Regions from separate parts of the Amycolatopsis sp. cmx-11-51 genome, predicted to be linked through region 3. Evidence: predicted binding sites of a transcription regulator. Region 3 holds the regulator's gene; each other region holds the start of a gene.

The links. The regulator HspR, encoded in region 3, represses chaperone genes until heat shock. The targets are predictions, from matches to a motif close to ANNTTGAGTNNNNNNNACTCAANNT.
Region 1: the regulator HspR is predicted to act here: its motif matches at 1,499-1,523, upstream of ACM6LU_RS17945 (adenylate cyclase).
Region 2: the regulator HspR is predicted to act here: its motif matches at 2,089-2,113, upstream of lon (endopeptidase La).

The regions. Positions count from the first base shown of each region.
Region 1 covers NZ_JADNQO010000004.1:304,801-308,052, forward strand. The annotation lists gene ACM6LU_RS17940 (hypothetical protein) at 1-527, opposite strand, end outside; gene ACM6LU_RS17945 (adenylate cyclase) at 530-1,498, opposite strand; gene ACM6LU_RS17950 (hypothetical protein) at 1,698-2,585, shown strand; gene ACM6LU_RS17955 (hypothetical protein) at 2,604-3,038, shown strand; gene ACM6LU_RS17960 (hypothetical protein) at 3,053-3,252, opposite strand, start outside.
Region 2 covers NZ_JADNQO010000001.1:574,644-577,895, reverse strand. The annotation lists gene lon (endopeptidase La) at 1-2,072, opposite strand, end outside; gene ACM6LU_RS02835 (SAM-dependent methyltransferase) at 2,394-3,242, opposite strand.
Region 3 covers NZ_JADNQO010000001.1:1,435,288-1,438,539, forward strand. The annotation lists gene grpE (nucleotide exchange factor GrpE) at 1-337, shown strand, start outside; gene dnaJ (molecular chaperone DnaJ) at 371-1,549, shown strand; gene ACM6LU_RS07255 (heat shock protein transcriptional repressor HspR) at 1,555-1,986, shown strand; gene ACM6LU_RS07260 (DUF305 domain-containing protein) at 2,032-2,646, opposite strand; gene ACM6LU_RS07265 (lytic polysaccharide monooxygenase) at 2,631-3,252, opposite strand, start outside.

The DNA.
Region 1 (3,252 bases), on a different contig from region 3:
CCCTTGCGGCCGCGGTTCTGCCACGCGTCGGTGACCACGTGCCGGGCCATGAAATAGGCGGCCAGTTCGTAGGACTCGCTCTTCTGTCCGCCACCACCGCCTTCGAGGAAGATCGTGCGCAGCTGCTCGTCCATCCGGTTGTCCGACTCGAACTGCCCGATCTGCAACGGCACCCGGTCGCTGTCGGCGTCGCCGATCGCACCGAAGAGGACCTGCGGGTCGGCCAGGTAACCCCGGCGTTTCAGCAGGCCGTGCAGTTTGCCGAGCTTGCCCTGCATGATCCGGGGCACCCGGCGCATCGAGCCGGTGACGTCGAACAGCACCGCGATCGGCGTCGAATCGGCGTGGTCGGCCGAATCCCGGCACTCCCGGACGGCGTTAGCCGGGTTGAGCGCTGCCGCCGCCTTCCATGCGGAAGCGGGCTTCTTGCGGAGACCGGCGCTGTAGCCGAAGTCGTCCTCCCCCTTGGCCGCGCGGAAAGTCTTCGCGGCGGCGTAGGCGTTGTCGTCCCAGTGTCCGTGTCCCATGGTCAGGCTCCTGTCTCGGGGATGGTGAAGGATCGGAAGGTGCGGGGGCCGTACAGCTCGGCGAGCAGGTTGTCGTACTCGTCGAGCAGATCAGCGGCGTCGGGCCGCTGTCCCGGGGCTTCCTGGGTGCACCACGTTGCAAACTCGCGTTGACGGGTTTCCCGTGGTGCCAGCAGCGAAAGCATCAATCTGTGCAGCATGTGGACGTCGGTGGCCGCGGTCATCGGCAGTCCTTTGTGGACCTCCGGCGGGTAGTCGATGGACTTGTCCGCCGCCAGCGGGAGCACACCTTCCTCGACGGCGAAGGACCAGCCTGCCAGGACGATGCCGTGTCGCTCGGGGTGGACCAGCACGTTGTCCGCGGTGAGGTGGCCGTGGACGACACCCGCGCGGTGCGCGCCCGCCACGGCGCGCAGCAGGCGCCGGTGCATCCAGGCGTAGTCGCGGCCGTCGAGCCCGTCCGGGAAGGCTTTCGCGATGTCGGCGAGGGTGGTGAACCCGTCGACGAGCGGGTCGAGGACGCTGAACGCGCGGTCGCCCCGCGCCACCGGGCCCGAGGTGTCGATCAGGCGTGGATAGTACGGGCGCAGCCAGCGGTGCCGTTCGGTGAAGCCGTCGAGCGTGCGCAACGCCGCCCACTCGGCGTGGATCAGCGGGTTGAGCGCCGGATCGCGCACGATTTTGACCAGGTGAGGGCTGGTGGTGCGATAGGTCGTCGCGATGCTGCCCACCGCGTGCGGCCGGGTCAACGGATAAGCCGCCGTCGCGGTGGTGACGGTTTGGTGCCGGGATTGCTTCCAATCGGCATAGAAGCGATTGAGGGTGGCGGCCGCCTTATGGGCTCGAGGGTCGCCGGGATTCCGGTCGGGGTGGAGGACGGCCGCCAGATCGCGGTAGCGGTGGTGGGCGAACAGAGTGGCCGCGTCGACCGCGTCCTCGATCGTCGTCACGGCGTCGTCCCTGGTGAGCATGGTTTGAGTCTAGACGACTCTTACCTGGTTCGGCAAGGGGGTCCGTATGCCCGCCGACGACGGGCGAAGAAGCGAAATGGTTACGGAAACGGTCGTGTAGGTACAAATCCCGTGCCGTTCGACCGCTCCGGAGAATAGACTGAAGTGGCGGAACAAGGGGGTGGTGACCTTTCCGGAACAGTCGCGGAAAAGTCAAGGGGTGGCCGTTCTGCTCGCGATCGGAATCGTGCTGGGATCCATCGCGGCTTTCGCCGGGAGATGGACGGCCGAGGGGCTGGCCGGAAGGTACGATTTACGCGCGGTGGTCTCTGTGTCGGATTCCAAGACCACCGAAGGACAGAACGGCCCGCACACCACTTACGAGATCATGGCCGTCACGGAAAACGGCCGTGCGCTCGAGCTGCCGACGGCCGAGACGTTCGGCCTCGCGGAGCCGGTGATCGTGCGGCTTTCCTCGCTGACGGACCGGGTGCTGTCCGTCCGTGGCGCGGACGCCGTGGTGGAAGCCCACCATCCGGGGGAGAAGATCACGGCGATGTCGATCGGCGGAGCGCTCGTGGTGCTCGGGGTCGTCGTGGCGTTCCTCGTGGCGAGGCCGGTGACCGTGCGTAAGTCGCTGTCGTTCCTGGCCGGGTTCGCCTTCGCCGCCTATGTCGTGCTGGCACCGCTCGGTTTCGGCGGGACGGCGTACCGCGAGGCGGCCGATCCCGTTCCGAACCTGTGGGAGCATCGCCGCGAGGCCTGGGGGCCGCCACCGGTGATCGGCAAGGGACAGACCGCGGTGTCGGGGGAGTCGGCCGTGCGTGTACTCGACAGCCGACCGGAGCCGCCAGAAGGAGCCGAGGCGTGGCTGAGCGGGTTCCGGGTCCTCACCTTGCAAATGGAGGCGTCCAGGCTGGGCGACACGGCTTTGGAGCTGTCAGCCGACGAGCACGGTGCCCCGCAACGGGTCAAGGACTGCGCGGGCGCTCCGGATGCTTTCGACGGCACCGCGGGTCTCGTCTGTTTCGTGGTTCCGGCCGGGTATCAGCCGAAGTACCTTCTCGTCGGCAATCTCGACCGGGAAGTCCTGCTGGCGCTCCAGTGATTCGAGGAAAGGAATTCCGTGCCGGAGAAACCATCGAATTCCGGGGTTCTTTCGCAGGTTTTGCAGTTCGCGATCCCGTTCCTCGTTCTCTTCGGGTTCGTCTGGGGGTTCTTCGGCTCCGATGTCCGTGAACTGAGCACCGGCGAGGACGTCACGATCACCGAAATCTCGGGGTGCACCGCGGAGGGATCCGCGGTCGGCGGGCAGACGCCCTACTGTGCCGGGAAGTGGCGGTTCGACGACGGGCGTACGGGAGGCGGCAGGATCGAAGGCGGCAAGACCACTGAAGGCGACAAGGTCTTCGTCGGCGACGGATTCGCCTACAGTTCGAGGTCCTCACTGATCTGGAGCGTGTCGCTGAACGGTCTGCTGGGGCTGTTCCTGCTGGGCCTGGTGGTCGTCGGGGCCGTGCTCCACCGGCTGGACAAGGCCCGGCAGCGTCGCGAGGAGTGACGCCGCCGGGGTGCTCAGAGCCGGGTCGCTTCGATCTGCCGCTCGTCCTCCGTGGAGCAACTCGTCACCGGATCGTTCGGTCCGCTCCCGCACGTCCACGCGCCGATGACGACCGGCCCGGGGCCCTGCGGCGAAGCGGCTTCGGCGGGGGTCAGCTTGGCGAAGTAGTCCGTGAGCACCTGCGTCGCTTCGGCGCAGTCGGTCTTCCCGTGGG
Region 2 (3,252 bases), 860 kb from region 3:
CCGACCGGCAGTTCCAGCTCGGCGCCGTGGGAACGCAGGTAGGACAGCGCGATCTGCACCGACTCCTTCATCACGTCACCCAGCTGACCGGTCAGTGACAGCCCGGTCGAGCCGGACTCGGGATCCGCCAGCGACGCCTCGATGTAGAGGACGTCACCACCGGCGCCGGTCACGGCCAGACCGGTCGCGACGCCGGGGGTCGACGTGCGCTGCGTCGACGCGGGCAGTGAGGACTCCGGCAGGTGCCGCGGGCGGCCGAGGTAGGTCTCGAGCCCGTCGGCGTCGATGGTCAGCGGCAGCTCGACCTCGTCCAGCGCGACCTTGGTCGCCACCTTGCGCAGCACCTTCGCGATGGTCCGGTTCGCGTTGCGCACCCCGGCTTCCCGCGTGTACTCGGCGGCGATGCGGCTGAACGCGTCGTCGGTCAGCGTGACGTCGTCCTTGACGAGGCCCGCGCGGTTCAGCTCGCGGGGGAGCAGGTGGTCGCGGGCGATGGTGACCTTCTCGTGCTCGGTGTAGCCGTCGAGGGTGACCAGCTCCATCCGGTCCAGCAGCGGACCGGGGATGGTTTCGAGCGCGTTCGCCGTCGCGAGGAACACGACGTCGGACAGGTCCAGCTCGACCTCGAGGTAGTGGTCGCGGAACGTGTGGTTCTGTTCCGGGTCCAGCACCTCCAGCAGTGCCGCCGTCGGATCGCCGCGGTAGTCGGCGCCGACCTTGTCGATCTCGTCGAGCAGCACGACCGGGTTCATCGAGCCCGCTTCCTTGATGGCGCGGACGATCCGGCCGGGCAGCGCGCCGACGTAGGTGCGGCGGTGACCGCGGATCTCGGCCTCGTCACGGATGCCGCCGAGCGCGACGCGGACGAACTCGCGGCCCATCGCCTTCGCCACGGACTCGCCGAGCGACGTCTTGCCGACTCCGGGAGGGCCGGCGAGCGCGAGCACCGTGCCAGCCCCTCGCCCACCACCACCCTCAACGGAGCTTCGCCCTGCCTCGATCCCGCGGCGTCCGCCGACCGGGCCGAGACCCGACTCCGCGCGGCGCTTGCGGACGGCCAAGTACTCGATGATGCGTTCCTTCACGTCGTCGAGACCGGCGTGATCGGCGTCGAGGATCTTGCGCGCGGCGGCGATGTCGTGGACGTCGGTGGTGCGGTTGTTCCACGGCAGCTCGAGGACGGTGTCCAGCCACGTGCGGATCCAGCCGCCCTCGGGGGACTGGTCGGACGTCCGCTCCAGTTTGTCCACTTCGGACAGTGCGGCCTTCTTGACGGCGTCCGGCAGTTCGGCGCCCTCGACGCGGGCGCGGTAGTCGTCGTCGTTGGCGGTGCCGTCGAGTTCGCCCAGCTCCTTGCGGATCGCTTCGAGCTGGCGGCGCAGCAGGAACTCCTTCTGCTGCTTCTCCATGCCCTCCTGGACGTCCTTGCGGATGGTGTCGGTGACCTCGAGCTCGGCCAGCTGCTCGCGGCTCCACTCGAGGGCCTTTTCGAGCCGTGCCGAAACATCGAGCGTGGAAAGCAGCTCGAGCTTCTGCTCGGTCGTCAGGTAGGACGAGTTGCCCGCGAGGTCGGCGAGCGCGGACGGGTCCTCGACCTCCTGGACCGCGTCGATCATCTGCCAGCCGCCACGCTGCTGGAGGATCGCGAGGACGACGCTCTTGTACTCGGTCGCGAGCTTCGCGGAATTGTCGTCGGTGGTCTCGGTGGCGACCTCGACGTGAACCCAGCGGGCGGCACCGGGGCCGTCGGCGATCCGGCCGACGACGGCGCGGCGGGTACCACGCAGCAGCACCGCGGTCTTGCCACCGGGCACGCGGCCGATGCGCTCGACGGTCGCGATGGTGCCGAGCTCGGCGTACTCGCCGTGGACACGGGGAACGATCAGCACCTCGGCCTTGCTGGCCGCGCCGGACCGGATCCCCGGGAAGGAAGTCTGGGCAGGGGTGTTGGCCTGGGCGGACTCCACCGCGGCGCGCGTCTCCGTGTCGGCGAGGTCGAGCGGGACGATCATGCCCGGCAGCACGACGTCGTCATCGAGCGGGAGGACGGGCAGGAGGCGGTTGTCGGTCATCTGTGCACTCCTCGGTTAGTTGAGTCTGCCTAGCTCAACTCTCCGATCGACCCGTTTGTTTCCTTCTCGCGTTCGCCGTCAGCGATACCCACCCCTCCGACCTCCGTGCCCCAACGCGGCACGGTTAGCCCGCGAAAGGCGACGCGTCGCCCCTGGAGGTCGGACCTTTGAAGCGATCAAGCGTCACTAAGGCCCCCTTAGAGACGTAGAACGTCGCCACGGGGCCCTCAGGCCATCCGCTCCCCGGTCCTCCGACGTCTACGACCCAACGCGTGACACTTAGCCCGCTAAAGGCGACGCGTCGCGGTCAGAGGTCGGAGGTCAGGGGTGGGTGGCGACACCGCACCAGGCGAATGGCCGGGCGCCTTCCTCGTCTCGCCGCAGTTCTCGCACCGGCCGCCAGTCGGGCAGGTTGACGACGCCGGGTTCCAGCAGCGGCCAGTCCCCGAAGAGGGGCTCGATCTCTTCGCGGTCCCGCATCCACACGGGGTTGCTCGTCTTCCGGTACTGCTCGACCATCCAGCGGAGTCCGTCGGCGTCCTCGCCGGTCTGGCCCCCGAAGCTCATGTGCGACAGTCCCAGCCAGCTGCCCGGCGCCAGCGCGTTCCGGTAGGTCGCGACCAGCGCTGGCGGATCGTCGTGCGGCCCGGCGAAGTGCAGCACGGCCATCATCATCAGGCACACCGGCTGCGAGAAGTCGATCAGCCGCAGCGTCTCCGGATGCCGCAGGACGTCCTTGGGCCGCCGCATGTCCGCATGGACGATCCCGGCCCAGTCGGTCGCCTTATGCCGTTCGAGGATCAGTTCCGCGTGCGCCACCGCCACTGGCTCGTAGTCGACGTACACGACCTTCGCCGTATCGCCCGGCTCCAGTTCCTCTTCGACGATCTCGTGCACGTTCCCGGCGGTCGGGACACCGGAGCCCAGATCGACGAACTGCCGGATCCCGGCGTTCAGCGCCGCGCGCACGACGCGGTTCATGAACTCGCGGTTGTGCCGCGCGCCCGGTTTGACCCACCGCCACTGCCGTTCCAACGCGCGGGCGAACTCACGGTCGACGGCCCAGTTGTGAGTCCCGCCGAGGAACCAGTCGTAGATCCTCGCCGCGGACGGCTTTTCGGTGTCGACCCCGGTCGGCGCCACCGGGGCCGCGTCATCGTCCCTGGTCACAGAAACCCCC
Region 3 (3,252 bases):
GACGGGTGCCTTCAAGGCGGTCGGCGAGAAGCTGGTCGGGAGCCTGCAGCGGTCGGGTCTCGAGCCGTTCGGTGCTGAGGGTGAGGCCTTCGACCCGAGCGTGCACGAGGCCGTCCAGCACAGCACCTCGCCGGACGTCGCGGGCCCGACGGTCACCACGGTCATGCGCCGCGGTTACCGCTTCGGCGAGCGCGTGCTTCGCGCGGCGTTGGTCGGGGTCACCGACCACGAGCCCGGCGCGGCCCCCGCACCGGAGGTGCAGGCCGCTCCGGTCGACCCGCCCGTCGGTGGCGAGCTGCCGCTCGACGGCGAGCTCTTCGATGAGAACAATCGCTGATCGGCGATACGGCGTGAAAGGAGGAGACGTTCGATGAGTGCACGGGAATGGATCGGTAAGGACTTCTACCGTGAGCTGGGCGTCTCCTCCGACGCCACCGCGGACGAGATCAAGAAGGCCTATCGCAAGCTGGCCAAGGAGAACCACCCCGACGCCAACGCGGGCAACGCGGAGGCGGAGAAGAAGTTCAAGGCGGTCTCCGAGGCTTACGGCGTTCTTTCCGACACGTCCAAGCGCAAGGAGTACGACGAGGCCCGGCGCCTCTTCGGCTCCGGTGGTCCCGGTGGCTTCGGCTTCCCGGGTGGCGGCGCCGGTGGCGGCGGATTCGACGTCGGCGACATCTTCGGCCAGTCGGGTGGTCAGCAACAGGCCGGTTTCGGCGGGCTCGGCGACATCCTCGGCGGCCTCTTCGGCCGTCGTGGCGGCGCCGCCGGTGCCACCGCGAACCGGCCGCAGCGCGGCGCGGACGTGGAGACCGACGTCCGGATCGACTTCACCGAGGCGGTCAAGGGCGCGACCCTGCCACTGCGGCTGTCGAGCCCGGCGACCTGTTCCACCTGCGGCGGGAACGGCGCGAAGCCGGGGACCACCCCGAGGACGTGTTCGAACTGTCAGGGCAGCGGGCTGGTCAGCCGGAGCCAGGGCGCGTTCGCGTTCTCCGAGCCGTGCCGCGACTGCCGCGGCCGCGGCACGATCATCGACGACCCCTGCCCGGAATGCGCGGGCGAGGGCGTCAGCACCCGCACCCGCACGCTGACCGTGCGGATCCCGCCGGGCGTCGCCGACGACCAGCGGATCCGGCTCGCCGGCCAGGGTGAACCGGGCCGCGGCGGCGCGCAGCCGGGCGATCTGTACGTCCGCGTGCACGTCGCGCCGCATCCGGTGTTCGGGCGGCAGGGCCTCGACCTGACGATCACCGTGCCGGTGTCCTTCGCGGAACTGGCCCTCGGCGGCACGATCACCGTGCCGACGCTCGAGGGCAAGGTCTCGCTGAAGGTGCCGCAAGGTACGGCCAGTGGCCGCGTGCTTCGCGTGCGCGGCAAGGGAATCGCCAAACGGGACGGCGCACAGGGCGATCTGCTGGTCACCCTGCAGGCGGCCATTCCGTCCAAATTGGACGACAAGGCCCGTGAGGCCTTGGAGGCCTACGCGGAGGCCATGTCCGAGCACGACCCGCGACCGGAGATCACCGAACTTCTCGAAGGCAGGTGAGCACGATGTTCGGCGGGCTGCCGCACGACGGTGCGGACGAGGACACCCCGGTGTTCGTCATCTCGGTGGCGGCGCAGCTGTCCGGCCTGCACGCGCAGACCCTGCGGTCCTACGACCGCCAGGGTCTCGTGTCGCCGGGCCGGACCTCCGGTGGTGGACGTCGTTACTCCATGCGGGACATCGCGTTGCTGCGTGAAGTGCAGCGACTGTCCCAGTCCGACGGTGTCAACCTCGCGGGCATCAAGCGGATTATCGAGCTGGAGAACCAGGTCGACGCGCTTCGTGCGCGGATCGGCGAGCTGACGGAAGAACTCACGGCCGCGTACGTCTCCGCCGAACAGACGGCGGCGGCCGTGCATGCCTCCTACCGCAAGGACCTCGTCCCGCTGCGCCAGCAGACGGCACTCGTGGTGTGGAAGCCCAAAAAACGCAATTAGTCCTCTAGTTGCGAAGAATCGCAACTAGAGGACTAAACGCGGTCGTCAGCCGGGGACCAGTGTCCGGATCTGCTGGACCTCGCCGGTGCGCGAGTCCATGATCCGCTGGGCCAACGCCTTCGACTCCGGGTTCTTGCCGTCCTTCAGCTCGGTCCTCGCCAGCGCGACCCCGTTGTGCTGGTGTGCGACGAAGATGTCGGCGAAGTCGAGGGTGAACTCCTTGCCGTCCTTTTTGGACAAGGCGTCGAGCAGGCCTTTGTCCGTGAGCCCGTCGCCGCCGTGATGGTGGTGCGCGTGCGGATCCATCGAGCCCGTCTCGGGTTTGCCCCAGGACTTCAGCCAGTTCCGCATGTCGGTGGTCTCGGTCTGCTGCGTCGCCTCGATGGCCGCCGCGAGATCCTTGAGCTGCGGTTGCTGCGCCTGTTTGGCGTGCACCAGCTTGACGATCTCCACACCCTGTGCGTTGTGGGCGATCATCATCTGCAGGAACATCACGTCGGCGTCGTTGTACTCCGCGGACGCCGGGGCACCCGTCGCCGACTGGGGGAGCGGGGAGATCGGGGCGCCGGCGGTGCTGGGTGAGCCATCACCGGTCCCGCAGCCCGCGAGGGCCACGAGACCGGCGACGAGTATCAGGCCGAGCCTCACTGGCGCGTCCACAGCGCGGGTGTGTTCGGCGGTTCCCAGCCCTGGATCGCCGTATGCGCCAGCTGGCACCGGTAGCTCGCGCCGCCGTAGGTGACCGTGCTGCCGACCGCGTACGCCGTCCCGGCCGCCCAGGTGCCGCCCGCGGGCGGGTTGCTGGTGCTGGTCGGCGGGTTCGACGTCGTGGGCGGGTTGCTGGTGGTGGGCGGGTTGCTGGTGCTGGTCGGCGGGTTGCCGCCGCCGATCTGCAGGTCGATGCAGCTGTAGAAGGCCATCGGCGTATCCGCGATGTTCCAGATGGCGAGCACCTTCTGGCGGCCGCTGAAGCCGTTCAAGCTCACCGTGTGGGACGTCGGGTCCTTCGGCGCGGAGTTGTTCCCGCTGATGTTGGCGATCCTGGTGCCGCCGATGTAGTACTCGTAGTTCGTGGTCCGGTGGTAGGCGGTGAACTTCCAGTTGAAGGTCACGCTGTTGCCGACCGAAGCGGCGGGCCACGGCTTCGAGTCGTCGTTGAGCTGCGCGAACCCGGGGAGGCCGCCGTTGCAGCTGCGGAGCCCCTTGGGGCCCTCGACGCTCTGCGGTTCGTAGGCGATGCTGCCGCAGCCGGAAACTTTGCCCTGG